DNA from 3 places in the Thioalkalicoccus limnaeus genome. Region 2 is predicted to be linked to each of the others. Evidence: predicted binding sites of a transcription regulator. Region 2 holds the regulator's gene; each other region holds the start of a gene.
What was found. The regulator FNR, encoded in region 2, switches genes on or off when oxygen is low (the NO sensors DNR and NnrR bind a similar motif). The targets are predictions, from matches to a motif close to TTGATNTANATCAA.

Region 1: a site for FNR is predicted at 8,222-8,235, ahead of ABC977_RS06415 (ribonucleoside triphosphate reductase). Genes of this name have one in related genera too.
Region 3: a site for FNR is predicted at 8,258-8,271, ahead of mnmL (tRNA modification radical SAM protein MnmL/YtqA). Genes of this name have one in related genera too.

The regions. Positions count from the first base shown of each region.
Region 1 covers NZ_JBDKXB010000005.1:185,757-196,394, forward strand. The annotation lists gene hydF ([FeFe] hydrogenase H-cluster maturation GTPase HydF) at 1-568, shown strand, start outside; gene hydE ([FeFe] hydrogenase H-cluster radical SAM maturase HydE) at 565-1,812, shown strand; gene ABC977_RS06390 (NAD(P)H-dependent oxidoreductase subunit E) at 2,244-3,992, shown strand; gene ABC977_RS06395 (NADH-dependent [FeFe] hydrogenase, group A6) at 4,016-5,917, shown strand; gene ABC977_RS06400 (DsrE family protein) at 6,552-6,926, shown strand; tRNA gene ABC977_RS06405 (tRNA-Ser) at 7,237-7,326, opposite strand; gene tadA (tRNA adenosine(34) deaminase TadA) at 7,467-7,898, opposite strand; gene ABC977_RS06415 (ribonucleoside triphosphate reductase) at 8,312-10,363, shown strand; gene nrdD (anaerobic ribonucleoside-triphosphate reductase) at 10,415-10,603, shown strand.
Region 2 covers NZ_JBDKXB010000001.1:106,114-116,751, forward strand. The annotation lists gene cgtA (Obg family GTPase CgtA) at 106-1,179, shown strand; gene proB (glutamate 5-kinase) at 1,186-2,310, shown strand; gene dnaQ (DNA polymerase III subunit epsilon) at 2,344-3,072, shown strand; gene fnr (fumarate/nitrate reduction transcriptional regulator Fnr) at 3,220-3,978, opposite strand; gene ABC977_RS00485 (sulfur globule family protein) at 4,325-4,723, opposite strand; gene pyrG (CTP synthase) at 5,029-6,675, shown strand; gene kdsA (3-deoxy-8-phosphooctulonate synthase) at 6,672-7,514, shown strand; gene eno (phosphopyruvate hydratase) at 7,576-8,853, shown strand; gene ftsB (cell division protein FtsB) at 8,913-9,206, shown strand; gene ispD (2-C-methyl-D-erythritol 4-phosphate cytidylyltransferase) at 9,203-9,946, shown strand; gene ispF (2-C-methyl-D-erythritol 2,4-cyclodiphosphate synthase) at 9,907-10,377, shown strand; gene ABC977_RS00520 (Smr/MutS family protein) at 10,419-10,638, opposite strand, start outside.
Region 3 covers NZ_JBDKXB010000007.1:74,598-85,235, forward strand. The annotation lists gene rodA (rod shape-determining protein RodA) at 1-135, shown strand, start outside; gene mltB (lytic murein transglycosylase B) at 163-1,185, shown strand; gene ABC977_RS07730 (septal ring lytic transglycosylase RlpA family protein) at 1,350-2,369, shown strand; gene ABC977_RS07735 (D-alanyl-D-alanine carboxypeptidase family protein) at 2,470-3,615, shown strand; gene lipB (lipoyl(octanoyl) transferase LipB) at 3,653-4,369, shown strand; gene ubiT (ubiquinone anaerobic biosynthesis accessory factor UbiT) at 4,428-4,916, shown strand; gene ubiV (ubiquinone anaerobic biosynthesis protein UbiV) at 5,196-6,116, opposite strand; gene ubiU (ubiquinone anaerobic biosynthesis protein UbiU) at 6,138-7,133, opposite strand; gene mnmL (tRNA modification radical SAM protein MnmL/YtqA) at 7,222-8,181, opposite strand; gene bchO (alpha/beta fold hydrolase BchO) at 8,358-9,275, opposite strand; gene ABC977_RS07770 (PfkB family carbohydrate kinase) at 9,540-10,430, opposite strand; gene ABC977_RS07775 (HAD-IIB family hydrolase) at 10,558-10,638, opposite strand, start outside.

The DNA of each region.
Region 1 (10,638 bases), on a different contig from region 2:
GGAACGCGAGCTGTCGGCCATGTTCGAGGATCGGCGCACGCCGCCCGCGCTGGTGATCTGCGATTCGCAGGTGGTGATGAAGGCGGCAGCCGACACCCCGCCCGAGGTGCCGCTTACCACCTTCTCGATCCTGATGGCGCGCTTCAAGGCCGATCTGGTCAAGCTCTGCGCTGGCGCGGCCATGATCCATCGGCTCGAGCCGGGCGATCGGGTGCTGATCGCCGAGGCCTGCACCCACGACCTCATCTGCGACGACATCGGGCGGGTCAAGATCCCGCGCTGGCTGCGCCAGTTCGTCGGCGGCGAACTCCAGATCGATTTCAGCAGCGGTAAGCATTTTCCGGAGGAGATCGGTCACTATGACCTCATCATCCAGTGCGGCGCCTGCATGGTGACGCGCAAACACATGCTCTCCTGGCTTTATCGTGCCGAGCGCGAGGGTGTGCCCATGACCAACTATGGTGTGGCCATCTCGCTGTTGCAGGGCGTGCTGCCGCGCTCGCTGCACTGTTTCCCGGCGGCCATGCAGGCTTATCAGGACGCCTGCGCGGCGGAGGTGCCGGGATGACCAGGCTCGACGAGCTGCTGCAACAGGAGGCGTTCACCGACGCCGACATCGTGCGGCTGCTGGGACTGACGGAACCCGATGACTGCGAGCGGCTGCGTCGCACCGCCTATGATCTGACGACCCGGTTCATCGGCGACAAGGTCCATTACCGCGGCATCGTCGAATTCTCCAACCGCTGCACGCTGAACTGCCGCTACTGCGGCATCCGTCGCGACAACCGGGATCTGGAGCGTTACGACCTGAACCGGGAACAGATTATCGAAAGCGCCATCTGGGCGGCGGAGAACCACTATGGGTCGGTTTGTCTCCAGGCCGGCGAGCGGCGCGACGAGTCTTTTGTCGCGTTCGTCGAGGACTGCATCCGCGAGATCCGCGCCGGCACGGTCTCGGAGCATCTGCCCGAGGGCGCCAGCATTACGCTCTCGCTCGGCGCGCAGTCATCCGAGACCTACCAGCGCTGGCGCGAGGCCGGTGGCGAAGCGGAGTGCATGCGCTATCTGTTGCGCATGGAGACCTCGAATCCGGCACTCTTCTCGCGGCTCCACCCGCACGACTTCGCCCACGAAAAAGCCTACGCCTCACGCATCCGGGCGCTGGAGAACCTGCGCGCCGCCGGGTTCCAGGTCGGCACCGGCGGCATGATCGGTCTACCGGGTCAGACACTCTCCGATCTGTGCGCCGACATCCGTTTCTACCAGCGCCTGGACGTCGACATGCTCGGCATGGGGCCTTACATCCTTTCGCGCGGCGGCGACATGCGCGATGAGGGAATGCTGGATCCTGGCCCATTGCTGCAACTCGCGCTCAACATGCTGGCGGTCTGCCGCCTGGTGCTGCGGGATGTCAACATCGCCGCGGCGACTGCGCTGCAAGTCCTGGCCGAGGATGGACGCGAGCAGGGCATTGCTCATGGCGCCAACATCCTCATGCCCAATATCACGCCGCGCGCGGTGCGCCGGCGCTATCAGCTCTACGACGACAAGCCCTGCATCGACGAGGAGCCGACCGACTGCCGAGCCTGCCTGGCAGGACGCATCCAACGCATGGGGCGGCGGGTGGGCTGGAACGAGTGGGGCTGCTCGCGGCATTTCCACCGCCGCATGCGGCGGCCGGGCGGGACGGTTCCGGTTCCAAGGCGGGAAGCGCCTTCGGCGCTCGCGGGGATCCCGATTCAGCTCGGTTCGGTGCGCGCCACATCCGTCTCCGACCTGGGTGCTCCGCAATATCGACGGTTGCAAAAGTAATCGCAGGCGGCTCGCTGCGACACGCTGCAAGGACGTCCGTGTCAGCTCGACGGCGGGATCCCCCCCGCCGACGGTCGCCGCGAGCCGCCTCCGATGACTTTCGGGACGATTGATAGCCCGAGCATGGCGGCCGATCATGGGCGCGGTTTTGGTGGTGATTCGAACGCGCAACACTCACCCTTTTCACCCAATCGATCGCACAAGCCGCTTGTATGACGCAATTATTTCGGCATACCATCCAATCTTGGGGTATTTAATATTTGCATTGATATACCCAATGACGCTTCCCCGTTCGCCGCAATGTCGCAACCCCGTCGGTTACCGGGTTCCTTACTGGCCATTTTCGCTTCTGCGTCGTTCCGGCTTCACACCTTGGGGAGCAAGGCGCGAGGGCTGGCCACTCTGTATCGGCCTCCTTGCTTGTGTTCAACATGACAGCGTGCTTTTTCAACGAAATCGCGCACGCGGCGGGGGCCCTGATGCTGTTGACCAGTCAAGACAATGAAAAGGCCATCATCAAGGATCTGATGAAAACGATGGACGCTGAGCGATTAGAGCTCATCCCACTCCTTCTGGCGATTCAGGACGAATTCGGCTACGTCTCCGAATTCGCGATGCAATTCATCGCCAACGAGCTGAGGATCCCCGCCAGCGAGATCTATGGCGTCGTGACCTTCTTCCACTTCATCAACAAGAAGCCGAAGGGTAAGTTCATCATTCGGCTCAGCCGCGACATGTCCTCGATCATGAAGGGTGCCAAGTCGGTCGCGCGCCAGTTGCGCAACGATCTGGGTATCCGTTTCGGCGAGACCACCCCCGATGGCATGTTCACTCTCGAATGGACGAGCTGCATCGGTATGAACTATCAGGCTCCGGCCATGATGGTGAACAACGAGGTCTTCTCGAATCTGACCCCGCCGATGGTCCATCGCATCATCGAAGACTGCCGTCAGGAGCTCTACGCCCACCGTCCCACGGTCGGCAATGTGGGCGAAACCCATGCCAGTATGATGAGTTATAGCTCGCACGAGCTGAACTCGGGGTTGATCAGGGCGATCCGGGAGATGACCCCGGCCGAGGTGATCGGGGAGCTGACCGTCTCGGGTCTCAAGGGGCGTGGTGGTGCTGGCTTCCCCACCGGCGTCAAGTGGAACCTGGCGGCCAAGGCCGAGGGCGATGTCAAGTACATCATCTGCAATGCCGACGAGGGCGAGCCCGGCACCTTCAAGGACCGGATCATCCTTGGCAAGTACGCCGATCTGGTGTTCGAAGGGATGACCCTGGCCGGCTATGCCGTCGGGGCGACCGAAGGCATCGTCTATCTGCGCTATGAATACACCCATGTGCGGCCACACCTGGAAGCCGCTCTGGCCGCTCGGCGTCAGGCGAATCTGCTTGGTCGGAACATCCTTGGCAAGGAGGGATTCTCCTTCGACATCCGCATCCACATGGGCGCTGGGGCTTACGTGTGCGGCGAGGAGACGGCGCTGATCGAGAGCTTGGAAGGCCGTCGTGGCCAACCGCGCAACCGTCCGCCCTATCCGGTCGAGAAGGGCCTCCATGGCCGCCCGACCGTGGTCAACAATGTCGAAACCCTGGCCACGGCCAGTTGCATCGTCGCCCGTGGGGCCAAGTGGTTCACGAGCATCGGTACCGAACGCTCCAAGGGCTTCAAGCTGTTTAGCGTCTCGGGTGACTGTGCCCGTCCCGGTGTCTACGAGCTGCCCTGGGGCATGACGGTTCAGCAGCTGCTCGAGCTCGTCGACGGTGCCGGCGCCAAGGCGGTCCAGGTCGGCGGTTACACCGGCGAGCTGGTCCCGGCCGGCGAGTTTGGGCGCGTCATGGGTTATGAAGACCTGGGCATCGGTGGCTCCATCATCGTCTATGGCCAGGGGCGGGACATGTTGGAGGTCGCCGAGAACTACTTGGAGTTCTTCGTCGAGGAGTCCTGTGGTCAGTGTACCGGTTGCCGCATCGGCAACGCGAAGCTGCTGGATGGCGTGCATCGGCTCCAGAAAGGGACCTGCTCGAACCGCTACCTCAACGACCTGATCGGGCTCAGCCATAGCATCAAGACCACCTCCAAGTGCGGTCTGGGTCAGGCGAGTCCCGATATCTTCATCGCCATCAACGAGCACTTCAAAGAAGAGATCATGGCGCGCCCGGTCCTGGCGGCCTGACGATGGACAGGAGCAACGAACAGATGATGACCACTCCCATGCGCACCCTATCCTGGCCTCGCCATGGCACCCTCGTGCCGGATCTGGACGCGCCCAAGATCGCGATCTCCATCGACGGCATCGAGCTTCAGGTTCCTCAGGGGGGCACCATTCTCGACGCCGCTCGCCAGGTGGGCGTGCGGATCCCGACCCTCTGTCATCACGATGACCTCTGCACCGCCAGCGTTTGCCGCATTTGTGTCGTCGAGGTGGAGGGGATGCGCCATTTGCAGGCATCCTGCGCCGCACCGATCATGCAGTCGATGCGAATCAAGACCAACACCGCCAAGGTCCGCTCGGCGCGCCGCCACATCATCGACCTTCTACTGTCCGAGCACTATGGCGACTGCAACACCTGCAAGCGCAACAACAATTGCGAGCTACAATCCTTGGCGGTCGAGTACGGCGTGGATTTCTACCGCTTCGGCCATCCGACCGAGCCCAAATTCGCCATCGACCGGTCTAGCAGCTCGATCGTTCGCGACATGAACAAGTGCGTGCTCTGCCGGCGCTGCGTGCGTGCCTGCGACGAGCTCCAGGGCGTCAGCTGTCTCACCGTCGCCAGCCGCTCGGCTCGCTCGCACGTCTCGACCTTTGGCAACAAGCCGCTCTCCGGCGCGGTCTGCATCAACTGCGGTCAGTGCATCAACCACTGTCCGACCGGCGCCCTGACCGAGCAGGATCAGACCGACGAGGTCTGGTCGATGATCGACGATCCCTCGAAGCACGTCGTGATCCAAACCGCTCCCTCGCCGCGTGCCGGCATGGGCGAGTGTTTCGCGCTGGAGCCGGGTACCCCGGTCACCTACCAGCTCAATACCGCGCTCAAGCGGATGGGATTCAACGCCGTTTTCGACACCAACCATACGGCCGATCTCACCATCATCGAGGAAGGCACCGAGCTGATCCTGCGGCTCTACAAAGCGCTGGTGCAAAAGGACCCCGACGTCAAGCTGCCCCAGTTCACCAGCTGTTCGCCGGGTTGGGTCAAGTACATGGAGCATTTTTGCGCCGACATGCTCGACCATCTGTCCTCGGCCAAGAGCCCGCAGCAGATGTTCGGCTCCTTGTTGAAGACCTATTATGCGGAGAAGAAGGGCGTCGACCCCTCGAATATGGTCGTCGTCGCGCTCATGCCCTGCACCGCCAAGAAGTACGAGTGCAACCGACCCGAGATGAATTCCAGCGGCTACAAGGACGTGGATTACGGTCTGACCACTCGCGAGTTGGCGCGCATGATCAAGGAGTCGGGCATCGACCTGCCCAAGGTGCCAGAGACCGGCTTCGACGATCCATTCGGCGAGGCCTCCGGCGCCGGCGTCATCTTCGGCGCGACCGGCGGTGTCATGGAGGCGGCGTTACGGACCGTGATTGAGATGGTCACCGGCAAGGCGGTCGAGGACTTCTACGACCATGCGAATATCCTCCCGGTGCGCGGAATCGACGGGGCGCGCCTGGCTGAGATCCCGATCAGCGAAGTCGGCCCCGTGCCGGATCTGATCAAGCACCTGGTCCCGGATTGGGATTGGCTCAAGGGCGCGAGCCTCAAGGTCGGCGTGGTACACGGCACGGCCAATGCACAACGGGTCATCGAGGACATCCGGGCCGGAGGACCTTTCAGCGAGTGTCATTTCATCGAGTTCATGGCCTGCCCTGGCGGCTGCCTCGGCGGTGGCGGTCAACCCATCCCCACCAATGCCAAGATCCGAGCGAAGCGCTCCCAGGCCCTCTATCGGATGGACACCAACAGCGAGGTGCGCAAGTCGCATGAGAATCCGGCGGTGCTCAAGCTCTATCAGGAGTTCCTGACCGACGGTCCTTGCGGGCACGTTTCGCACCATCACTTGCACACGACCTACACGCCGCGCGGCAAGTACATGCCCTGATTGTTTCGTGCGCCAGTTGCCGGCGGCGGCACCTCAGCTCGCCGCCGGCTGAAGTCGGCTCGGCCGGGTTTCGATGCGCTGAGCCCTGCCATCGATGAGCAGCCCATCTCGAGACCGGAGCGCATTCGCTCACGAGCGAACGGGAGCCGGGTTCAGTCGCGATCAGCGACGCAGCACGCAGAAAGTCGCAAGTTGCGTCTTCGACTGCCGTGCCCGGCGTGTCGTCTCGACCGCGAGGGGCCGTCGAGCAGTGCCAAGGGGGTGGTGCGGCGGCTGGACCTGACCGGGCCTTTGTGGGAGCCTAGTCGAGCCCCTGGCCGAGGAAAAGCCTACTCGGCAAGCGTGAAAAGGAAGCCACGGATGCACGAGGATGGACACGGAAACAAGACCAAGTGACGGATAAGTCGGCACATGGCTGAGTCGGTCGGCGAATCCTCGTGTTATCCCGTGGCTTCTTTCATCCTTCGGGTGCCTTGCATGCGGGCATGACAGTCAGGCGGTAGCGACGGTTTGCCGGGGCATGTCGGATCCCTTGTGTTGCCGCCGCCTCGGCCCCGCGTGCGGAACAGGGCGGTGCTGCATTGCCAGGCATTGGAGCGACGAGGTCAACACCTACTCAAGAGAGGACCTGCACATGAAAGCAGCCATTGTGGTGATGTCCGATCCGCAGACCAACAGCGATGAGGCCCTGGGGCGCGTGTTCAATGCGCTCGGTGTCGCGTACGACTTCAAACAGAACGGGGACGAGGTCACGGTGATTTTCCTTGGCGCCGGTACCCGCTGGGCCGGGCAGGTGACAAAGGCCGATCACCCGCTGCATGGTATCTACAAGGCGGTCGAGGACAAGGTGGCCGGCGTCTCGGCAACCTGCTCGGATTTCTTTGGCGCCGCCGCGGACGCCGAGCAGGCCGGCTTCGCGATGCTCACCGACAACGCGGCGCCGGGAACCTCGGGTCTGCCCAGCCTGCGCGCGCTCGCGAGCCAGGGGTACCAGGTCATGATCTTCTGACGACCCGGCCAGCGCGCCGGTGCCGTGCCGGCGTCACGATGCCGGCCAGTCGCCGGTCCGTCTTGCGCCTTGGCGGTGACCGAGGATCCTCGGGGGCACCCGCGCGCCGGTGCCAGCGCTAGATCCCGGCCTCGTTGAGCACCACCAGCTCGCGCTCGGCCGCGGTGATCCGCACGCGGTAACCGGTGGCGCCCGGTCGAAGGGCTCGTCGATTGTCTCTCGGCATCGCAGCCAAGGGCCCGTTCAATGGCGGGTAGGGCGGCAGGTAGGCACAAAAAGCGTGCCTGGTCGCTCGTTTACATTGAGCAATTGGCGGAGAGGGTGGGATTCGAACCCACGGTACGCTCGCGCGTACACCTGATTTCGAGTCAGGCCCGTTCGGCCACTCCGGCACCTCTCCAGTTGGGTGTCGTATCGCCCGAGAGGACGATAGAAGCGGGCTAGTATACCTATCGCCGGCGGTTTTTCCACCCAGACATTCGGGCACCTTCGCATCGACCTTCACTGTAGGGTCGCGTGTCTCTGACAACGCCGTCTCCATCAACGCCGTGCGCGAAAGAAGGCGCGCAGGATTTCCGCGCAGTCCTCGGCCAGCACGCCGCCGACGCAGGTCGTGCGGTGGTTGAAGCGCCCGTCCGATGGCAGCAGGTCGAAGACGCTGCCGCAGGCACCGCCTTTGGGGTCGCGCGCGCCGAAAACCACATGGGCGACCCGCGCGTGAACGATCGCGCTCGCGCACATCGGGCAGGGTTCCAGCGTCACGTAGAGGCGGGTGCCGGGAAGGCGATAGTTGCCGACCCGTTGCGCTGCGGCACGCAGTGCGACGATCTCGGCGTGCGCGGTCGGATCCTGCGTGCCGATGGGCCGGTTCCAGCCTTCGCCGAGGACGATGCCGTCATGGATCAGCACGGCACCGACCGGCACCTCGCCGGCCGCGGCGGCGCGCGCGGCGAGCTCGAGGGCCAGCCGCATGAAGCCGGTATCGGCGTCCTGGGTCTGGTATGGGTGCTGGTGTGGGGCGTCGATCGTCGTCATACCTGGAGAACCTACGCCTAGACGGCCCGCCGTTCAATCGCGGCGAGTGCTGAGCCTGTCGCCCGAGACGATCGACGATCTCCGGGGGGCTCGGTCGGTCAATCGGGTTCGGCTGTTGTCCGTCCGTGGGGCAGGTCAGGCAGCGTCACTGCGTGTGCGATTGCGAGGACGAATCGTGTTTAGCGCGATCGCCAAGTGACCGTTCCCGTTGGCGAAAAAGCGGGTGCCCGTTAGCCCGCTCGCGGGCGATCGGCTTCGACTTGATTCAGGTCAATACGCAAGATCTAGCGTTCTCTAGAATACGCGACACAATATCTTGTGTCGTACTTGACAAAGGGCCGAAAACCAAGATGGGCGCCTCCGTATCACCGATTGCCACTTTGCCGACGCGCGTTCGCAAGCGTGACGGGCAAGTCGTCGACTTCGATGCCGCGAAGATCGAGTCGGCCATCTTGCGTGCCGGTCAGGCGAGCGGCGAGTTCGGCGCGCTCGAGGCGACACTGCTGACGGCCCAGGTCGTCAAGGTCCTGGCGCATCGCTTCGATGCCGGACGCTTGCCCGATATCGAGGCGATTCAGGATGTCGTCGAGCAGACGCTGATCGCGGCGAACCATTTCGGCACCGCGCGTGGCTACATCGTCTATCGCGAGCAGCACCATAAGCTGCGCGCCGATCGCCGGACGCTGGTCGACGTGGCCGGCTCGATCAACGAGTATCTGGACCGCTCGGATTGGCGCGTCGCGGCCAACGCGAACCAGGGCTATTCGCTCGGCGGCCTGATCCTGAACACGTCCGGGAAGATGATCGCCAATTACTGGCTGTCGCATGTCTACCCACCGGAGATCGGCGCTGCGCATCGCGATGGCGATATCCATATCCACGACCTGGACATGCTGGCGGGCTACTGCGCCGGCTGGTCGCTGCGCACGCTGCTTAACGAGGGGCTCAACGGCGTGCCAGGCAAGGTCGAGGCGAGCGCGCCGAAGCACATGTCGTCGGCGATCGGTCAAATCGTCAACTTTCTCGGCACGCTGCAAAACGAGTGGGCCGGTGCCCAGGCCTTCTCGAGCTTCGATACCTACATGGCGCCCTTCGTGCGCCGCGATGGGCTCGACTATCCACAGGTCAAGCAGGCGATCCAGGAGCTGATCTACAACCTGAATGTTCCGTCGCGCTGGGGGTGCCAGACACCCTTCACGAATCTGACTTTCGATTGGGTGTGCCCGGAGGACCTGCGCGAGCAGGTGCCGGTGATCGCCGGCGAGGAGCAGCCTTTCTGCTATGGCGATCTCCAGGCCGAGATGGACCTGATCAACCGGGCCTACATCGAGGTCATGACCGAAGGGGATGCGAAGGGGCGGATCTTCACCTTCCCGATTCCGACCTACAACATCACGCCGGACTTCCCGTGGGAGAGCCCGAACGCCGACCGGCTCTTCGAGATGACCGCCAAGTACGGCCTGCCGTACTTTCAGAACTTCGTCAATTCGGAGTTGACGCCGAACATGGTGCGCTCGATGTGCTGCCGGCTGCAGCTCGATCTGCGCGAGCTCCTGAAGCGGGGCAATGGCCTGTTCGGTTCGGCCGAGCAGACCGGCTCGCTCGGCGTGGTGACGATCAACTGCGCGCGCCTCGGCTACCAGCACAAGGGCGACGAGAACGCGTTGATCGCGCAGCTCGACCGGTTGCTCGAGATCGCCCGCAACAGCCTGGAGATCAAGCGCAAGGTCATACAGCGGCACATGGATGCCGGCCTCTTTCCCTACACGAAACGCTACTTGGGGACCCTGCGCAACCATTTCTCGACGATCGGCGTGAACGGCATCAACGAACTGATCCGCAACTTCACCGATGACCGCGAGGACATCACGACCCTTTGGGGCCATGCCTTCGCGTGTCGCCTGCTCGACCATGTCCGGGCGCGGATGGTCGCCTTCCAGGAAGAGACGGGGCACATGTACAACCTGGAGGCGACGCCGGCCGAGGGGACCACGTACCGTTTTGCCCGCGAGGACCGCAAGCGTTTTCCGGGCATCCTTCAAGCCGGCAATGACGAGGCCCCCTATTACACGAACAGCTCGCAGTTGCCGGTTGGTTTCACCGACGACCCGTTCGAGGCGCTGACCCGGCAGGAGGCGCTGCAGTCGAAATACACCGGCGGTACGGTGCTGCATCTGTACATGAGCGAGCAGATCTCGAGCATCGAGGCCTGCAAACGGTTGGTGCGCCGCGCCTTGACCAACTTCCGGTTGCCCTATGTCACCGTGACGCCGGTCTTTTCGATTTGCCCGCGGCACGGCTACATCAGCGGCGAGCACGAGTTCTGTCCGAAGTGCGATCAGGAGCTGATCGCGAAGAAGCGTTCGGAGGCCCTGATCCAGGAGGCCTGCGGTGGGCATTAGAGCATGGCCCGAATCGATCGAAACAACGAAACCATCCAGGAGGAAGCACAGATGAAACAAGCCGAGTCGATCTTGTTGCGCGATGAAGAACGCACCCGTTGCGAGGTGTGGACGAGGGTGATGGGTTATCACCGCCCGGTGTCGGCCTTCAATGCGGGCAAGCGGTCCGAGCACCACGAGCGTTGCTACTTCGTCGAGGAGCCGCGTGGCCATCGCGTTTCCGAGCGGGTTGCGGCCTAGGTTTCTCTGTTGCCGTGGCGATTTCCAATCGCTGG
Region 2 (10,638 bases):
CGGGCGCTGAGCTCGTTCAAAGGCCCCGTCTCGCGGGGCCTTTTTCGTTTCGTGCACCTTGCCCAAGCGGCCTCCCAACCTGCCTAGACGGTCAGAGACTTCCAAATGAAGTTTGTCGACGAGGCCAAGATCCGTGTTGAAGCTGGGGATGGCGGCGATGGCTGCGTCAGTTTCCGGCGCGAGAAGTACATCCCGAAAGGCGGGCCAGATGGTGGCGATGGGGGTGATGGCGGCAGCGTTTATCTGGTTGCCGACGTCAACCTGAACACTTTGGTGGACTTTCGCTATCAGCGTCGCATTCGCGCCGAACGGGGCGCGAATGGCATGGGTCGTGATCGTCGCGGGCGCAGCGGCCGGGATCGTCTGGTTCGGGTCCCGGTCGGGACGCGGGTCGTCGACGACGACACCGGCGAGCCACTCGGTGACCTGACCGGGCATGGAGAGCGGCTGTTGGTCGCGCAAGGCGGTTTTCATGGCATCGGTAACGCGCGCTTCAAGTCCAGCGTCAATCGCACCCCCCGTCAATCGACGCCCGGCAGTCGCGGCGAGCATCGCAACCTCCATCTGGAGCTGATCCTGCTGGCCGATGTCGGGCTGCTGGGCGCCCCGAACGCTGGCAAATCGAGTTTGGTGCGCCGGATCTCGAGCGCCCGTCCGAAGGTCGCCGATTATCCTTTCACGACGCTGTACCCGAATCTCGGTGTCGTGCGGCTCGGGCGCGATCGCAGCTTCGTCGTGGCCGACATCCCGGGCCTGATCGAGGGTGCGGCCGAGGGCGCCGGGTTGGGCGTGCAGTTTCTCAAGCATTTGGCCCGCACTCGCTTGCTGCTGCATCTGGTCGACATCGCCCCGCTCGATGAAGGGGTCGACCTGGCTGATCAGGTGCGGAAGATCGAACGGGAGTTGGCGGCCTTCGGCGGCGACCTCGCCGACAAGACCCGCTGGCTGGTGCTGAACAAGGTCGATCGTTTGGATCCGGACGACTATCAGCGCCGCTGCGAGCAGGTGTTGACGGCGCTTGGCTGGTCAGGACCGCACTTCGGTGTCTCGGCGGTCACCGGTGCCGGGACCGCGGAGTTGGCGCAGGCCGTCATGGTTTGGCTCGAGGATCAACGGGCCCGTTCATCGCCGGTCGGCGATGGCGAGGCAGAACAAAGCGATTGGCATCCGCTGGATTAACCCCCGATGTTTACGCGTGACAGGCTTGCCCGCTCCCGCCGCTGGGTCGTCAAGATCGGCAGCGCTTTGTTGACCCGCAATGGCCAGGGCCTGGATCGGCAGGTCCTGGAACCCTGGGTCGACCAGATGGCCGCGCGCCGGATCGGCGGCGATGATTTGGTGTTGGTCTCGTCCGGGGCCGTTGCCGAAGGCATGGTGCGGATGGGTTGGACGCGGCGACCGAAGGCGCTCCATGAGCTGCAAGCCGCCGCCGCGATCGGGCAGATGGGACTGGTCCGCGCCTACGAGGACTGCTTCGCGAAGCGCGGCCTGCATACGGCGCAGGTCCTGTTGACGCGCGATGATCTCGCCGATCGGCGACGTTACCTGAATGCGCGCTCGACGCTACGGACGCTGTTGCGGCTGGGGGTCATCCCTGTCGTGAACGAGAACGACACGGTGGCGACCGATGAGCTCCGGTTCGGCGACAACGACACCCTCGCGGCCTTGGTCGCGAATCTGATCGAGGCCGAGGTGCTGGTTCTATTGACCGACCAGCAGGGCTTGTTCGACAGTGACCCGCGCATCGATCCACAGGCCAGGCTGATCGAGGAGGTGCGGGTCGACGATCCGCGGCTCGATCAGGTCGCCGGTGAGAGCCTCGGTGGCCTCGGGCGCGGCGGCATGATCACCAAGGTGCGCGCTGCGCGGCTGGCCGCGCGTTCCGGAACCGCAACCGTGATCGCCTCCGGTCATGGTGACCACATTCTGGTCCGCATTGGCCATGGGGAGGCGGTCGGCACCTTGCTGGTGCCGGCGCAGGAACCGCAGGCGGCGCGCAAACAATGGCTCGCTGGCCATCTGGAGGTCAGAGGCCGCTTGACGCTCGACGATGGCGCCGTGCGCGCGTTGCGCGAGCAAGGCACCAGCCTGCTCGCGGTCGGTGTGCGTGCCGTCCATGGTAGCTTCAAGCGCGGCGAGGTCGTGGCCTGTGTCGATGAGCAGGGTCGCGAGATCGCGCGTGGTTTGATCAACTACGACGCGCTGGAAACGACCCGCATCAAGGGCCAGCCGAGTTCCCGGTTCGAAGCCATCCTCGGGGTCTTGGTCGAGCCCGAATTGATCCATCGCGACAACCTGGTTCTGATCTGAGTTGGTCTCATCCCGGCTGCTGAGGGCACCATCGTGCGGCAGATCGTCTTGGACACCGAAACCACCGGCCTCGATCCGGCGGCGGGTCACCGGATCATCGAGATCGGGTGTGTCGAACTGGTCGATCGCCGTCCGACGGGTCGCACCTTCCATCAGTATCTGCAACCGGATCGCGAGATCGAGGCCGGAGCGGTGTCCGTTCACGGCATCACCGATGCCTTTCTGCGCGATAAGCCGCGTTTCGGCGATATCGCCGATGAGCTGCTGGGCTATCTGGAAGGGGCCGAGCTGATCATCCACAACGCCTCGTTCGACCTGGGTTTTCTCGACCACGAGCTTAAACGGTGGCGGGGCGATGCGCGCCCGCTCGCCGAACTGTGCTCGGTGACCGACACGCTGGTCCTCGCGCGAACCCTCCATCCGAGTCAGCGCAACAGCCTGGATGCGCTGTGCAAGCGCTATGGCATCGACAATTCGCACCGGGATCGGCACGGCGCCCTGCTCGACGCGGAGATCCTCGCTGACGTCTATCTCGCGATGACCGGCGGGCAGGTCAGTTTGTTCTTTGGCGGGGCGGGGCAGGAGTCGCCGGTTCAACGGGCGGAGCGTCGCGGTGCCCCGGCGCGGTTACCGGTCGGCCGGCCGAGCTTGCCGGTGGTTCGGGCCAACGATGCGGAACTCGCCGCGCATGATCGACAACTCGCTGCGATCGACAAGGCCAGCGGCGGTCACTGCCTGTGGCGCAGATCGCCGAGGGTCTGATCCTGATTTTCGAACCGCGCAAAGACCTGTTAGGGCGGGGCGCACTGGCCGGCGAGACTCGTCGACCCTCTGCGCTCGTGCGTCGACCCTGTCGCACGGGTTGAGGCCAAAGCCGCACGGATGAACTGGCTTTCCGTGTTCGATGGCTCAAGAGGACCGTTGCTGATTCCCTTCCAGCGGCTGATGGCCGACGATCGATTCCAAGCCGCTGATATCTCGAATCATGACGTGCTTGCGGTCGACGTGCAGCAGGCCTTCGTCCTGAAAGCGGGTGAAGAGACGGCTGACCGTCTCGACGGCGAGGCCGAGGTAATTCCCGATCTCGTGGCGGGACATGCTCAGGTAGAAGTCGTACGGCGACAACCCGCGTTTCTGGAGCCGCCGGGAGAGACTGAGCAAGAAGGCCGCTAGGCGTTCCTCGGCATTGCGTTTGCCGAGCAGCAGCAGCATGTCGGTGTCATGGCCGATCTCCTTGCTCAGCAGGCGAAACATCTGGTGCTGCAGCGACGGGATGCAGCAGGTCAATTCCTCGAGCCGAGCAAAGGGGATCTCGCAGATCGCCGAGGTCTCTAGCACCCGTGCCGAGCAGATGTGGCAGTCCTTTTCGATCGCGTCGAGCCCGATGATCTCGCCGGGCAGGTGGAACCCCAAGACCTGTTCGCCGCCTTCCTCGCTCGGGGAATAGGTCTTTACGGAGCCGGTCTTGACGACGTACAGAGAGCGGAACCGCTCGCCGCTGCGAAACAGATAATCGCCGCGGTGGAGGGGGCGGCTGCGTTTGACGATGCCGTCGAGTCGTTCGACGTCCTCGGGACAGAGCCCCATCGGTAGACACAGGGTAGCGAGGTTGCAGTTCCGGCAGGCGACCCGGATCGTCTCGAATGAAATCACCTTGTGCTGAGTCAAAGCGGCCCCCTCGCGCGTTGTTGGGGGTATTTTGGATCCTTATTTGACCTGGATCAAGCAAATCAAGTCCATGAGCTCAGCATGGTTTGGTCCCACCCGGCTAGCCAACTGGGCGACGGGCAATTAGATCAAAGCGCAACGAACCCGAGGGTCTGGGGGCTCGATGCATCGGGACCTGTCCCGTGGCTGCCCGGGGGGCTTCGATATGAAGCTCGCGCCGCGAGCGGGGAGCCGGGACCGGTGGCTCCGGTTCGCCAGGGTGGGAAAGAGAGCGGGTGGGAATCGCGACCCGGTGGGCTGTGACCGAGGGCTCAGCACCCCGGTCACAGCTCGCGGGGCTCAGTGACTACTTGGCTTCATCCGTTGCCGGGGCCGCAGGCGCCGCGAACGGCGCGCCCCAACCATAGTGCGGGGCACCGCCCCAGCCATAGGGTGCGCCATACCCATAGGGCGCGCCGTAGCCGTAGGGTCCGCCCCAGCCGTAGGGGCCATAGCCATACCAATCGCGGTACCGGTTATAGCCGCGACCCAGGCCGCGGCCTCCGCCGCTGAAGTTCATGTTGAAGTCGCCATAGCCGTCGCCGAACATGTCGTTCCACCAGTCGTTGTAGCCACGGCCATAGCCGGGTCCTCCCCAACCTGGCCCCCAGCCCGGACCGCCCCACCAGGCCTGGGCCGAGGTCATCGAGAAGGTGGCGACCCCGGCGATTGCCGCGATACCCATCACTTTTGCTAACCTTTTCATGATTCTGACTCTCTCCAATTGATATCGTCGTTGAGGGTCTTGTCGTGAGACCGCGACCCGAGCGGCGCGGCGAGTTAGCTCCGCAAGTTGGCGAAACTCCCACGATTATAGGAAGGCCCCTGATGATTGTGAAGGGGGCCAATAGTCTGTATCAATGCTGCGAAAGGGCGTTCGGGAGCGACCGCCCGGGCCTGTGCGAGGTGGCGGCTCGGGCGGCCGAGAGGCGACAGTGGATTGAGGCGTCTCGTCAGATTTGGTAGCTTTACGGGTTACGGGGCTGTCCCATCCTTCGTCCTCCCCCACTTATGGCGACCAAGTTCATCTTCATCACCGGCGGCGTCGTCTCGTCGCTGGGCAAGGGTATTGCGTCGGCCTCGCTGGCCGCCTTGCTGGAGGCGCGCGGGCTGCGCGTGACCCTGATCAAGCTCGACCCCTACATCAACGTCGACCCGGGGACCATGAGCCCGTTCCAGCACGGCGAGGTCTTCGTGACCGACGACGGGGCCGAGACGGATCTGGACCTGGGGCACTATGAGCGGTTCGTGCGCACCCGCATGGGCCGCAACAACAATTTCACGACCGGTCAGATCTACGAGAGCGTGATTCGCAAGGAACGTCGCGGCGACTACCTCGGTCGCACCGTGCAGGTGATCCCGCACATCACCGACGAGATCAAGGCGAGCATCCGGCTCGGTGCCGACGAGGCCGATATCGCGATGGTCGAGATCGGGGGCACGGTCGGCGATATCGAGTCGCTGCCCTTTCTCGAGGCGATCCGCCAGATGCGGGTCGAGGAGGGGCGCGACAACGCCCTGTTCATGCACCTGACGCTGGTGCCCTATATCCGAACCTCCGGGGAGATCAAGACGAAGCCGACCCAGCACTCGGTCAAGGAGCTGCGCTCGATCGGTATCCAGCCCGATATCCTGCTGTGCCGGGCCGAACAACCGATCCCCGAAGCCGAACGCAAGAAGATCGCGCTGTTCACCAATGTCCCCGAGGCCGCGGTGATCTCGGCGATCGATGCCGACAACATCTACCGGATACCCATGCTGTTGCACGCGCAGCATCTCGATGACCTGGTGGTTCGCCAGTTCGGCCTCGAGGTGCCGCCGGCCAAGCTCGACGAGTGGCAGCGGGTGCTCGAGGGTTTCGATCACCCGACGCACGAAGTCACGGTCGCGATGGTCGGGAAGTACATGCACCTGACCGAGGCCTACAAGTCCTTGTCCGAGGCCTTGGCCCATGCCGGTGTGCATGCTGCGACCAAGGTCCGTGTCCGCTATCTGGATGCCGAGGAAATCGAGCAGCAGGGCACCGATTGTCTGCACGACGTCGATGCCGTGTTGGTCCCGGGTGGCTTCGGTGGCCGTGGCATCGAGGGGAAGATCCTCGCCGTGCGCTTTGCCCGCGAGAACCGCATCCCCTATCTCGGGATCTGCCTGGGTATGCAGGTCGCCGTGATCGAGTATGCCCGCCACGCGGTGGGGCTCGACGGTGCCCATAGCACCGAGTTCGATCCCGCGACGCCACACCCTGTGATCGCGCTGATCACCGAGTGGCGCGATGATCAGGGGCGCGTCGAAAGCCGGGACGAAGCGTCGGACCTCGGCGGTTCGATGCGTCTGGGCGGCCAGTTGTGTCGGCTCGAGCCCGGCAGCTTGGCGCGGAGCGTCTATGGCTTCGCTCAGATCCGCGAGCGCCATCGTCATCGCTACGAATTCAACAATCAGTATCTCGACCGGATGAAGGACGCCGGGATGCGCTTCTCCGGTTGGTCGTTGGACAGCACCCTGGTCGAGATCGTCGAGATCCCGGACCATCCGTGGTTCATCGCGTGCCAATTCCATCCCGAGTTCACGTCGACCCCGAGGGACGGCCATCCGCTGTTCCGCGGCTTCGTCAAGGCGGCGCTGGCGCACCGCCGGCAGCGTTTGGGCCGTGTGCAATGATGCGCTTGCTGGGATTCGAGGTCGGCCTGGATCGCCCGCTGTTCCTGATCGCCGGCCCTTGTGTGATCGAAAGCGAGACGCTGGCCCAAGAGACGGCCGGTCAGCTCGAGGAGATCACCGCGCGGCTCGGGATCCCCTTCATCTTCAAGTCATCGTTCGATAAGGCGAATCGGTCGTCCGGCGCGAGTTTCCGCGGGCCCGGGCTGGAACGCGGCTTGGCGATCCTCGAAGGGGTGCGCGACAAGATCGGCGTGCCGGTGCTGACCGACGTCCATGAGGACACGCCGCTGTCCGAGGTGGCCGCGGTCGTCGATGTGCTGCAGACGCCGGCTTTTCTCTGTCGCCAGACGAACTTCATCCGGGCCGTGGCGGCCCAAGGCCGGCCGGTCAATATCAAGAAGGGGCAGTTCCTGGCCCCGTGGGATATGGCCCAGGTCGTCGCCAAGGCGCGCAGCACCGGCAATGAAGCCATCCTGGTCTGCGAACGGGGGGTGTCCTTCGGCTACAACAATCTGGTTGCCGATATGCGCGCCCTCGCGGTGATGCGCGAGACCCGCTGCCCGGTCGTGTTCGATGCGACCCACGCGGTGCAGCTTCCGGGGGGGCAGGGTGACAGGTCCGGCGGCCAACGCGAGTTCGTGCCGGTGCTGGCGCGGGCCGCGGTGGCGGCTGGGATCGCCGGCCTGTTCGTCGAGACGCATCCGGACCCGGATGCGGCGTTGAGCGATGGACCCAATTCCTGGCCCCTGCACCGTTTGTCGCCGTTGTTGGAAACGCTCGTCGAGATCGACCGTCTGGTCAAGGCACACGGCCTCATCGAGACGGAAGGCGTAAACTGAGGCGCCTCGAGGTGCCGTGCCGGCGAAGCCGCCGGATCGCATTTTTTGGAGAACCGAATCCATGTCCGAGATCGTTGATATCCGAGCCCGTGAAATTCTCGATTCGCGCGGCAATCCGACCGTCGAGGTCGATGTCTTTACCGCCGACGGTGCGATCGGCCGCGCGGCCGTGCCCTCGGGGGCATCGACCGGGTCGCGCGAGGCCTTGGAACTGCGTGACTCGGGCGCGAGCCGCTACGGCGGCAAAGGGGTGACGCAGGCTGTTTCCCATGTCACTGGAGAACTCCGCAACGCCCTGATCGGCCAAGAGGTCGCGGATCAAGCGTCGTTGGATCGGCGTATGATCGACCTGGATGGTACCGACAACAAGGGACGGCTCGGCGCAAATGCGATCCTCGGTGTGTCGATGGCCGCCGCGCACGCGGCCGCGCAGGAACGCGCGTTGCCCCTGTACCGGTACCTGTCGAGCGGACCCTACCAGTTGCCGGTCCCGATGATGAACATCATCAACGGCGGCGCGCATGCGGCCAACAGCGTCGATTTTCAGGAATTCATGGTGCTGCCGGTCGGGGCGCCGAACCTGCGCGAAGCGGTGCGTTATGGTGCCGAGATCTTCCATGCGCTGAAGGCGGTGCTCGGTCGCCGAGGACTGGCGACCGCGGTCGGCGACGAGGGTGGGTTCGCGCCCGATCTGCCATCGAACGAGGCGGCGGTCGAGGTGATCCTCGAGGCCATCGACAAGGCTGGTTTCGAGGCCGGCCGGGACATCTTCCTCGGTCTCGATGTCGCGAGCTCCGAGTTCTACCGGGACGGTCTCTATGATTTGGCTGGCGAGGGTCGGCGCCTGGATGCGGCTGGGCTCGTCGATCTGCTGGCCGACTGGGTCGACCGCTATCCGATCCTGTCGATCGAGGACGGCATGGCCGAGGGCGATTGGGCCGGATGGAAACTCCTGTCGGATCGTTTGGGACAGCGCGTGCAGTTGGTCGGCGATGACTTGTTCGTGACCAACACGCGGATCCTTGAAGAAGGTATCGACAAGGGGATTGCCAACTCGATCCTGATCAAGGTCAATCAGATCGGGACACTGACCGAGACCCGTGCGGCGATCGACATGGCTCAGGCCGCCGGTTACACGACCGTGATATCGCATCGTTCGGGCGAGACCGAGGACACCACGATTGCCGATCTCGCGGTCGCGACCCATGCCGGCCAGATCAAGACCGGGTCGTTGTCGCGATCGGATCGGGTCGCCAAATACAATCAACTGATGCGCATCGAGGAGCAACTCGGCGACGAGGCCACCTATGCCGGTCGCACCGCCTTCCGGTGGCTCTGACGTGGGCGGCCCTGGTGCCGCGGGTTGCGCTGATCGCTGATCCTCGACCGGTTTCGCGTATGCGCTGGCTCATCGTCATTCTGCTGTTGCTGTTGGGTCTGCTCCAGTATCGGCTGTGGGTCGGCGAGGGCAGCCTGGCCGAGGTCCACGCATTGCGCGGCGAGATTGCGCGCCAGCACGAGGAGCTGGCGGCGATGCGCGTCCGTAACGCCGCGCTCCAGGCGGAGGTCCAGAGTCTGCGCGAGGGCTTCGATGCGTTGGAGGAGCGCGCACGCAGCGATCTGGGGATGATCAAGCGCGGCGAGATCTTCCTGCAGATCCTGGACGAGCCTGCGCACGGAGCGACGCGATGATGGAGCCTGTGAGATTCTGGGCAGTCGTGCCGGCGGCTGGCGTCGGTCGCCGCGTCGGTGCGCCGATCCCGAAACAGTATCTGCCGTTGTTCGGGCAGGCCGTCCTCGACCATAGTCTCGAGGTCCTGCTCGGCGAGTCGCGCATCGAGGGCGTCGTGGTTGCCGTCGATCCGCACGACCAGCGATGGTCGACGACCCGCTATGCCGCCCACCCGAAGGTGCGGAAGGTCGCCGGCGGTGCCGAGCGCTGTCATTCGGTTCTCAATGCGTTGGCCCTGTTGACCCAAACGGCGGCCGCCGAGGACTGGGTGCTCGTCCATGACGCGGCGCGGCCCTGTCTGCGCCAAACGGATCTGGCCGCGATGATCGACACCCTGCGGGCCGACCCGGTGGGCGGGATCCTGGCTGTCCCGGTTTGCGACACGATGAAGCAGGCCGATCGCCAGGGATGCATCGCGCGCACCGTCGTCCGCGACGGCCTTTGGCATGCGTTCACGCCGCAGATGTTTCGTCTCGGCCCACTGCGGGAAGCCTTGGCGCGCGCACTCGCGGACGGATATCTGGTCACCGATGAAGCGAGCGGGCTGGAATACATCGGCCAGACGCCGCGACTCGTCGAAGGCCATGCCGACAATATCAAGATCACGCGGCCGGAGGACCTCCCGCTGGCCGAGTTCTATTTGCGACAGCAGGGGCGAACATGCGAATCGGACAAGGTATCGATGCACACAGATTCGTGACCGGTCGCCCCTTGGTGCTTGGCGGGGTCGCGATCGACCACGATCAGGGACTGGAGGCGCACTCGGATGGCGATGTCGTGATCCATGCGTTGTGCGATGCGCTGCTCGGGGCCGCCGGGCTCGGGGACATCGGCCGGCATTTCCCGGATACCGATGCGGCCTTTGCCGGGATCGACAGCCGCATCCTGTTGCGTCGGGTCATCGCGAGTCTGCGCGAACAGGGTCTGGCCGTGCACAACGCCGATATCACGATCGTCGCCCAGCGGCCGCGGATGGCGGCCCATATCCCGGCGATGGTCGAGGTCCTCGCGGCGGACATGGGATGCCCCCCGGCGCGGGTCAATGTCAAGGCGACGACGACGGAGCGGATGGGATTCACGGGTCGCGGCGAGGGCATCGCCGCGTCGGCCGTGGTCCTCTTGTCTTCCTGATCGGTTCGCGGCGAAGCGGATGGCGGGCGCCGTGGCGCGCCTCACCGTTGGCCCGCGCGTTCGGCGCGTGCCTTGTTCGGGTTGCGCAGCAGGACGTACAGGGCGCCGGTTCCGCCGTCGCGGCGCGTCGCCGAGCAGAAGGCCAAGACGTCACGGCGCAGTCGCAGCCAGTAATTGACCTTGCGTTTGAGTACCGGCTGCCCCGAGCCGAATCCCTTGCCGTGGATGATCCGCGCGCAGCGGATGCGCCGTTCGTGGCAT
Region 3 (10,638 bases), on a different contig from region 2:
GTCGCTGGCCTTCTTCCGGTCGTCGGGGTACCCTTGCCGCTCGTCAGTTACGGGGGGACCTCGCTCGTCACCGTCATGATTGGCTTCGGGATCATCATGTCCATTCACACCCATCGAAAAAAGCTTTCCGTATAGGGCATTCGCACCTATACTGCGCGTGCCATGTCAAATTCGACGCGTGAGGACATCGCTCGGCGCTGCTTGTGGCCCATGGTCCTCGCCCTGGCGGCGATCGGGCCGCCGGTCGCGAGCACCGAGATCCCGGAAGCCTACGCGGCCGGCCGGCAAGCCTTCATTGGCGAGGTGGCCGAGCGCCATGGTTTCGACCGGGCGTCGCTGACGGATCTGCTGGATCAGGCCCGCTATGATCCGGCGATCATCGCCGCCATCACGCGGCCATTCGAGGCCCGGCCCTGGCCGGAGTATCGTGCCCTCTTCGTGACCTCGGAACGGATCGCACGCGGTGTCGAGTACTGGGCGGCGCACGAAGACTGGCTGAGGCGTGCCGAAGCGGATTATGGCGTGCCGCCTCAGATCATCGTTGCCATCATCGGCGTCGAGACCAACTACGGCGCGAACCTGGGTCGACACCGCGTCATCGACTCGTTGACGACACTGGGCTTCTCCTATCCGCCGCGCGCGGATTTTTTTCGCCGGGAACTGGAGGAGTTGCTGTTGCTCGCACGCGAGGAACGGATCGATCTGACCTCGGTCACCGGATCCTACGCGGGTGCGATGGGCAAGCCGCAGTTCATCTCCTCGAGCTACCGGGCCTACGCGATCGATTTCGATGGCGATGGCCGCCGTGATTTGTGGAATAGCGACGCCGACGCCATCGGCAGCGTGGCGAATTATCTCCATCGACATGGGTGGCGTCGCGACGCCGCGGTGGCGGTGCCGGCGCGCGTGCCGCCGGGTGGAGCCGCTCCATTGCCGCTGGCCGAAGGGGGGCCCTTGTCGCCGGCGATCCCGGCAAGTGTCCTGCGGGAGGCGGGCATCGCTTGGCACGGGCACATCGACGAGGAGGCGCCCAGCACGCTGATGCGCCTCCCCGGGGGGGTGGACGAATATTGGCTGGGGCAAGCCAACTTCTACGCCCTGACACGCTACAACCGTAGCAATCTGTATGCGATGGCCGTCGCCCAGCTGGCCGACGAGATCCGCGTCGGCCGGTTGGCTCGATGAGCCTGGTGCGCTGCCTCTCTCGCTGAGGAAAGGCGCACGACGCACGAGTTTCCATTGGTGGCTTGTTACCGCCGAAACCGACTGGGTGATCCCCAGCCGGATCCTTTCGGGCGTCGCCTGGCGCGGCACCCTGCGACAAACGGGGCAAACGGGGAAAGAGCCGGATGAGAACGAAAGCGAAGCGAAGCGAGGGGTCGATTGGTTGGGGGCGGCTGTTGTTCGCCGTTGCGCTGGTCGCACTCCTGAGTGGGTGCGTGACGACCGGTGATCCGCGTCTGGTCGAAGACTCCGGGGCGAATGCGACATTGGTCGAGCCGGAGAGGGACGAACGCGTCGCGCGTGACCGCGACGCGGAACCGCCGGCTACTGCGACGCCGCAGATTGCCGGGTCTTATGTCGTTTTCGGCAAGCGTTACGTCACCTGGGATTCGAGCGAAGGCCATGTCGAACGGGGCTTGGCGTCCTGGTACGGCCGCAAGTTCCATGGCCGTCGGACCAGCAATGGCGAACGATATGACATGTATGAGTTAACGGCGGCCCACCGTTCCCTGCCTTTGCCGACCTATGCCGAGGTCACCAACCTGAACAATGGCCGCAGTGTGTTGGTCAGGATCAACGACCGCGGCCCGTTCGTCGGCGATCGCGTCATCGATCTGTCCTACGCGGCGGCACGTGAACTGGGAATGGTCCAGGCGGGCGTGGCCAAAGTCGAGTTGCGGGCCGTCGATCCGCCGCGGCGTCAGGTTCAGGACGAGCAGTTCCTGATCGCCGAGCGGGCAACCCCGTCCAACGCCGTCGAGGCGACGGATGCCGTGGCGCTCGAAGGCCAGGTACTGGCGCAACCGGCCAGTTCGACGGTTGCATCCGTGTCCGATCCAGCGGTCGCCTCGTTGGCCGCGTCGGATAGCCGCGACGATTCGGCGGCTGGCTCGATCGGCGGGGTATCCAGCGGGCGCCTGTATGTTCAGGCGGGAACCCTCGGGAGCCGGGCGTCGGCCGAGCAGCTCCGGCGCCGTCTGCTCGATCACCTGACCGAACAGGTGCAAGTCCGCATCAGTGCGGATGCCGAGATCGCTGGGTACGCGTTGCAGATCGGGCCGTTGGCCTCGGCTGCGGAGGCCGAGGGTGTCGAGAAACAGCTCGTGGCCATGGGTGTGACCCAGACCCAGACGCGTGTCGAGTAGCGGATGCGAAACCCGCGGCGGCCGGGTAGAATCCATGGCCGAGCTCGTCCCGCTCGGTGCCCGAAACCGGTCGCGTCTGCCCATGGTGAAATCGTCGTCGATGAAACAGCGCATGCCGATTCTTGCGATTCTCGTCGGTTTTCTTATCTGGCCCGTCGTCGGGTGGGCCCAGGCCTTGGTGCCGGACCCGCCGTCGATCGGCGCCAAGAGCTACCTGGTGATGGACCACCAGACTGGCGAAATCCTCGTCGAGCACAATGCCGACGAGCGTGTGGAGCCGGCCAGCCTGACCAAGATCCTGACGGCCTACACGGTGTTTCGCGAGGTGGCGGCCGGCAAGTTGAGCCTGCACGACGAAGTACTGGTTAGCGAAAAGGCGTGGCGCACGCCGGGCTCGCGGACCTTCATCGAAGTCGGCACGCGCGTGACGATCGAAGACCTGCTGATGGGCATGATCGTCCAATCGGGCAACGATGCGAGCGTCGCGCTGGCGGAACATGTGGGCGGTAGCGAGGCCGTGTTCGCCGACTTGATGAATGCCCATGCCCGGAGGCTCGGCGCCCGGAACAGTCATTTTGCGAACGCCACCGGTTTACCGCATCCGGAGCTTTACACGACAGCCCGCGACATCGCGCTGATCACCTCCGCGTTGATCAGTGAGTTTCCCGATGACTATCTGCGATACAGCGTCCGGGAGTTTACCTTCAACAACATCAAGCAGCCGAATCGCAATCGTTTGCTCGCGCGTGACGACTCGGTCGATGGTGTAAAGACCGGCTACACCGACGCCGCCGGCTACTGCCTGGTGACCTCGGCCAGGCGTGAGGGGCGGCGCTTGGTGACAGTCGTCATGGGTTCGAAGGGGCCGGAGCAACGGGCCCAGGAGAGTCTCGCGCTGCTCAACTACGGCTTTCGTTTCTTCGAGTCGCCGCGGTTGTACGAGGGCGGTGTGGCCGTCGCGAACCTGCGGGTCTGGAAAGGGGCAACGACCGAGGTTCCCGTTGGCCCGCTCACCGATGTCCATGCCACCATTCCGCGCGGCCGCTACGAGCGCTTGGAGGCGGGCCTGATCCCGGCGCCGGTGCGTGAGGCGCCCCTCGCTCATGGCGATATTCTGGGCACCATCGTCGTGACGCTGGACGGTCATGAGATCAATCGGGTGCCGGCGGTCGCGCTGCGCGATGTCGAGCGCGGCGGATTATGGCGCCGGCTGGTCGATTCCGTGATCGATCTGGTACAGCGATGAGCGGGGCTCTATCATTGGCGTTTTTTGGGACGCCGCCATGGGGGGCTCGCTGCTGATCGTCCGATTCCTTGGCCTCAGACCCTATGTCGAGGCCTGGCAGGCCATGCGTGTCTTTACCGATACCCGTGATCGCGCGACCCCGGACGAGCTTTGGCTCCTGGAGCACCCGCCTGTGTTTACGCTGGGTCAAGCGACCCGCCCCGGCCATCTGCATGATCCCGGCGTTATCCCCGTCGTGCAGTCGGATCGTGGAGGGCAGGTGACCTACCATGGCCCGGGTCAACTGGTCGCCTATCTGCTGCTGGATCTGCGCCGCGCCGGGCTTGGCGTCAAGCGGTTGGTCCACTTGCTGGAACGGGCGGTGATCGATGTGCTGGCCGGTGAATCGATCACGGCTGCGGCCCGTCCCGATGCGCCGGGGGTCTATGTCGAGGGGGCGAAGATCGCCTCGCTGGGCTTGCGGGTTCGCGATGGCTGCTGTTACCACGGGGTGGCGCTGAATCTCGACCTGGATCTGGCGCCGTTCGAACGGATCGATCCGTGCGGTTTCCCGGCCCTCGCGGTCACCCGTCTCGTCGACCTGGGTGTGGCCCCGCCGCGGCTCGCCGAGATGGGGCGCCGATTGGCTGAGCAGATCGCGGCCTTGCTCGGTTCGGAGATGTCGTGGGCCGGATCGGAGCCGATCCCGCTACCCGATTCGAGCCATGAGGCCGATGGCCGGCCCCGGGACCCTGGCCCGCAGACCCTTCGTTGAGGCGTGCCCGGCAGGCTACCTTGAATTTCCGATTTGACTACCAAAAGCCGATTTCCAGATGAAAAGAGCGACCAACGACCTCTCTCGATCGCCGACGATGCCGGTGCCGCTGGCCTTTCCATTGGGCCTGATTCCGACCGCGGCTCACAGTACCCTGATGGCCAGCTTTCTCAATCGGCTGTTCGCGCCGGAACTGGCCGATGGCGAACTCGACTTTCTCGCGGACCGGGTCATGTTGATCCGGGTCAGCGATGCCCGCATCCAAGTCCGCTTGACCCTCGAACAGGGTCGGCTCAAGGCCGTGTCGAGCAACCGAGCCGAGGATCTCAGCATCGAGGGTTCCGTCTATGATTTCCTGCTGCTCGCGACGCGTCGCGAGGACGCCGATACCCTGTTCTTCAACCGTCGCCTGCGTCTCGGTGGCAGCACGGAGCTCGGGCTCTACGTGAAGAACTTCCTCGATGGCGTCGAGCTGGAGGGGCGGCTCGGACCTCTGCTCAAGGTCATGAACGGGGCGACGAGCTTCATCGGCCGCTTCGGGCGTTGACCCGTGGAGCGGTTGGCTGATGTCCCAGAGAGCGGTCGGGTTGTTCCGGAGGTCGGTCTTTCTCGAATCAGAGAGTGATCTTTGGCGCCTATCGCGTCGTGTATAGCGTCCGGGACGAAGTGGAAGTCCTCACCGTACGTCGCGGAAGTCGGTTGCCGCGGTTAGACGAAATCGACGATGAGAAAACCTGACCAGGCCGGCCAACGCAGCTCGCGCTCGTCTGGAGGCCCCGGCGCTATGCCATAGGCCTCCAGGTTGAGGCGCTTCTTCGTTAGTTTGTCAGGCCAGTGCCCCGGCGGCGGCGCGTGCGCGCTGTTCGAGCCCGGCCGAACCATGCCAGTAGCCGTCGCAGGGGCCGACCGGCATCAGGGGTTCGAGTGCGGCTTGTGCCTCGGTCGGGGCCATCTCGCCTTCCAGGCAACGATGAAACACCTCGATCACCCGTTCGGTCTGGTTCGATTGTGGGCTGATCCGGATCACGTCGACGCCGAGTGAGCGCATGCGCGGGATCTCGGCGACGAGGTTGAAGGTCTGCGCGGATTGGGTCTGGATCCCGTTCAGGGCCAGGAAGCGGGTGTCGTCCTGTGCCGATAGCGTCAATCCATCCGGGTAATCGATGCAGCAGTACTGGCAATCGTCCTTTTGCAGGTTCCGGGCGCGGGCGGTGAAGCAGCGCGCCGAATAGGCCAACGGCAGCCGCCCGTACGCGAAGACCTCGGTCTCGACGCCGGCTGGCCTCCGCACCTGCATGTCGGCTAAGGATTCGTGCGACAACTCGACCGGAAAGACCCAGCGCTTGAGTCCTTGTCGTGCCAGCAGCGCCAGGGTCCGATCGTTGTAGATATTGACGCTGTGTCCAGTCGCGAAGGGTCGGCCTTGCATTCGATGCACGGCGCCCATGTCGTTGCACTCGACCAGGAAGCGCCCGTTGTCGCAGATCCGCCGCAGACGCTGGATCTCGGATTCGGCCTCGAGCAAGGCCAATGTCGAGAGCACGACCTCCTTGCCGGCGGCCGCGAGACGCTCGGCCAGCGCAAACCAGTCATCGGTCCGCATCTGGGTGCGTTTCGAGCAGATGGTCTCGCCGACATAGACGATATCCACCGGTGATTCGATGATCCGGTCGTAAAAGGCCTCGACCCTGTCTTTCGGCCAATAATAGGTAATCGGCCCCAGCGAGAGCCTCGGTTGTGTCATCATCGCGTCAGCTCCGCTCCTGATCTACTGCCACGGCCGGTGATAGGCGCCCAAGGTGGTCTGGGTGCCCTCCGAGACCTTGCCCAGTTCGGCCAGCCACTCGGGCTTGGCGGCATAGTGCGCCGGGTCGCGGCGAAAGGCGTCGAGCGCGGCTCGCCAGACCCGTGTGACCTGTTCGACATAGACCGGACTGCGTTGGCGGCCCTCGATCTTGATCGCCTTGACGCCGCTTTCGACCAGCTGTGGGAGCATTTCGAGCGTGTTCAGGCTGGTGGGTTCCTCGATCGCGTGATAGGTATGGTCGCCGACCCGGTAGCTGCCTTTGCACAGGGTCGGGTAGCCCGCGTTGCGCCCGTGCGCATAGCGTTCGATCAGGACGCCGCCGAGTCGTGTCTCCAGGCCGTCCGGCGTCTCGCGCCATTCGACGTGGCTGGCTGGCGAGCAGGCGCCGAAGTTGTTCGGCGAACGGCCCGTGGCATAAGACGACAGGATACACCGGCCTTCGACCATCACGCACAGGCTGCCGAAGGCGAAGACCTCTATCTCGACCGGGCTGTGTTCGACGACGTGTTTGACCTGGCTCAGCGAGAGGACCCGCGGCAGCACGGCGCGCCGCACACCGAAGTGTTCCTTGTAGAAGCTCAGCGCCTCGTAGTTGGTCGCCGAACCCTGCACCGATAGATGCAGTTTGAGGTTCGGGTGGTGTTCGCTCGCATAATCGAGGACGCCGAGGTCCGCGGCGATGACCGCATCGACCCCCAGGTCGGCCGCCAGATCGACGGCCGACCGCCAGCGCGCCCATCCGTTGGGCTGCGGATAGGTGTTCAACGCGAGGAACACCTTGACGCCCCGTTGGTGGGCATACTTGATGCCTTCGGCGATCTTCGCCGGGCCGAAGTTCAGGCCGGCGAAGTGGCGCGCGTTGGTGTCGTCACGAAAGCCGAAATAGACCGAATCCGCGCCATGATCGACGGCCGCCTTCAGTGACGGCAGGTTACCTGCGGGACAGACGAGTTCCATAGTCAACGAGGAATCTCCAGGGTTGAGCCCATCCGGTCGAAGACCGAACGATGGGGAGGGGCGGCCCGGGCCATCGGGATGTGGCCCATCATGCCAGCCCGCCGACGGCGCGGGCGAGCGCCACCGGTTCTCCCGCCACGCACCAGCCCTGTGCTGTGCGCCGACGGCGCAGTTCCTGCTCGATGCCGTTCAGAACGACCCATTTCTTCGCGCACCAGGCCGGGGCCAACAGGATGTCGGGTGACGCGGTGCCGGTCAATCGATGAAAAATGACCTCGCGCGGGGTCTGCTCGATCAGATCCGCGGCGATGTCGATGTACTCGGCCATTGGCAAAGGCCGATAGTCGCCACGCCGCCATTGGTGCGCGAGTCGCGTCCCACGGACGACGTGCAGCGGATGCAGTTTCAGCCCGTGGGTGCCGAGTTCGAGTACCCGATCGAGGCTCGCCAAGGACTCATCCCGCCCTTCGCCCGGCAGCCCGATGATCAGATGCGTGCACAGAGACAAGCCCCGGCGATGCGCCGCCCGGACCGCACGGCGGTAGTCGGCGAAGCCATGACCGCGGTCGACTCGGCGCAAGGTCGCATCGCAGGCCGACTGCAAGCCCAGTTCCAGCCAGACCTCATGCCCCTGATCGCGAAGGCGGGCGAGCAGATCGAGAACCGCGTCGGGGACGCAATCCGGCCGCGTTCCGACCGACAGGCCGACCACGTCGTCGCGCTCGAGGGCTTCGCGGTACAGTGCGGCAAGGCGAGCCACATCGGCATAGGTATTGGTGTACGCCTGGAAATAGGCGATGAAGCGTCTCGCTCCGGTGCGCTTGAGCAGGACCCGCCGCCCGGCATCGAGCTGTTCGCCGACCGACGGGGGGCGGCGTGCGCTGGGGTTGAAGGAGGCGTTGTTGCAGAAGCTGCACCCACCCCAGCCCTTGCTGCCGTCACGGTTCGGGCAGGTCAGACCGGCATTGATCGCCAGTTTGTGGACCCGCTCGCCGTAACGATGCAGCAGATCGACGCCGAAGGTATTGACCAGATGCGATAACGCCATCCCGAATCGAACGCGCGCAGGACGGGAGACTCCCGTCGACAACGTTTAACGATCGCACAGAACAGGCGCTTTGCCAATGATGGGAATCAAAGGGATACCCATCGTCGAACCGCTCTCTGAATCGGGTATTGCCAGGTCGGCCAGCGGGCCGACAGGACCCAGGCCATCATGGTGGCTCACGGTCGCGCGGCCTGGCGCGGCTCGATAAGCCCATGGTCGCGGGCGACCGACCGGATCAGCTCGGCGATCAGGTCCGGACGTTCCTCGTGGGCGAGGTGGCCGAGATCCGGTAACCGGACCAGGCTCGCCTCCGGGATCAGGTCCATGACCTGCGGAGCCTCGATCGGCAGGACGAAGCCGTCGTTGTCCGCGGCGACGAGGACGACCGGGCGCGACACGCGCGGCAGCTCCCGCTCCAATGCCTCGAGGTCCCATTTGGCCATCATGGTCAGCGCCGCGCCGGTGTGTCCCGGCGTTCGGAAGAGCCGGGCATAGAGCGCGATCTCATCTTCGGTCAGTGTCGAACCGGTCCCGGCCAGCGTGCGTTCGACGACCTTTGGATCGGAGGCCCGCCGAGCGAACGCCTTGTGCGCGAACTCGGTGGTCACGATGATGCGGACGATCGGCGAGAAGATCCGGAAGGCGAGGCCGCGGCGTCCGAGCAGCGCACCGTTCAGACTCACGAGCGCCTGGGGCGCAATGCTTCCGTCGAGGATCATCTGGGTGAGGATGGCCGCGCCGGCCGAATGACCGACGACGAGCTCCGGTGACAAATCGAGCGCGGTCAGTAACCCGGCCAGGTCGGCGGCCATCGCCGGCAACGCGAAGCGTTCCTCCGTCGGGGCGCTGGTGAAGCCATGACCGGGTAGATCCGGGGCCACGACGGTGAAATCGTCGGTCAGGAGCGGAATGAGCCCCTGCCAGGAATGGGTCGCGGCCCCGGTGCCGTGGACCAGGAGCAGGACCGGTCCCGTTCCGGACCGCTGGTAGTGCCAGCGAATCCCATCGGTCTCGATGAAACGGCTGGCTTCGCGATTCGGCCAGTCGCGGCCGTCGATGTCCCAGTCTGGTCGGTTCGGCGCGGCGCCGGTCATCGATGGATCCGTCGGTGGAACGGGCTGATCGGCGGATACGGGGCCGGCAAGGGCCGATCCAATCAGGCCGACCAGTGAGCAGGCGAGGAAGGTGCGTAGCGACCTGGCGGAGGTCGGTCCGAACGGGAGAGGGAAGATCGGCATAGAGATCGGGTCGGATATGGGTTCGGGGCGGACCACGGGGCCGCACAAGTGGATGGGTCGATCATCACGACATCCGGGCGGACCGTTTCCCGCTTGGTGGGCCACTCGCCGCGTTGCCGGTCAGAGGCCCCAGGCGGCGATGAACGGGGCATAGAAGTCCGGGTCCCTCACCGTCGCGCCGCGTCGGCCGACCACCGCCGAGGCGAAGGACTGGGCGCGGTCGAGGGTCACCTGGGTCGACCAATCGCAGATCAAACCGAGGATCAGGACGGCGGCGAACGCATCGCCGGCGCCAACGGCGTCGACGACGCGAATCCCTCGAGCGGGTCGGGTGCGTCCGAGTGGACCGGATCGGCCGATGGCGAAGGCTCCGGCCGAGCCTTCGGTGATGATCAGGGTTTCGAGTCCATGGGCCTCCCGAAGCGCCTCGGCGGGACCGTCGGGATGCGGGCCGGGCCGCACCAAGGCGGCGAGCTCGGCGGCGTTGAGCTTGGCCCAGGTCGCGCGCGAGAGCATCCTCCGCACCGCCTCGGTGTCCCACCAGGGGTCGCGGAGGTTCGCATCGATGAACACGGCCGGATCGAAGCGGTCCACGAGCTCCTCGAGCGCCGCGCGCGACACGGCGCCGCGCAGCGCGAGACTGCCGTGATAGAGCAAGGCGTTCTGCGGGAGTGGCGGTAGCTGGCCGATCTGGATCCGGTCGTAAGCCTGGTCGGATACGATATCGTAGCTCGGCTCACCATCGAGCAACTGCACGCGAACGACGCCGGTCGGTGCCGTCGCATCCCATTGGAGCCCGCTGGTATCGAGACCCCAGTCGGACATGGCCGTGGTGATCGCGCGGCCACGCGCATCCTCGCCGATGCGGCTGATGAACAGCGGTGCACGGCCGAACGCCTGCAGATGCCAGGCGACATTGAAGGGTGCGCCGCCAAGCGTTTCGCCGTCGGCGAAGACGTCGAACAGCACCTCACCGAAGATCAAGGGTCGGGTGTCACGGTCGAAAGGCATCAGGTGCCTCCTTCTCCATGGGCGCAAGCGTTGCTTTCGTGCCAGCCGTCGCCGGCTCGCTGGCGTCGCGCCGCCGAGGGGTCGATCGCTGTGTCAACGCCTCGCTGGCGCCCGCTCGATCGCCGCATCACTCCCACCAGTTCGTCGTCTCGGGTACGAAGTGCGCCAATCCTTCCAGAATGCCCGCGCTGTAGTTGCCGTTCATGCC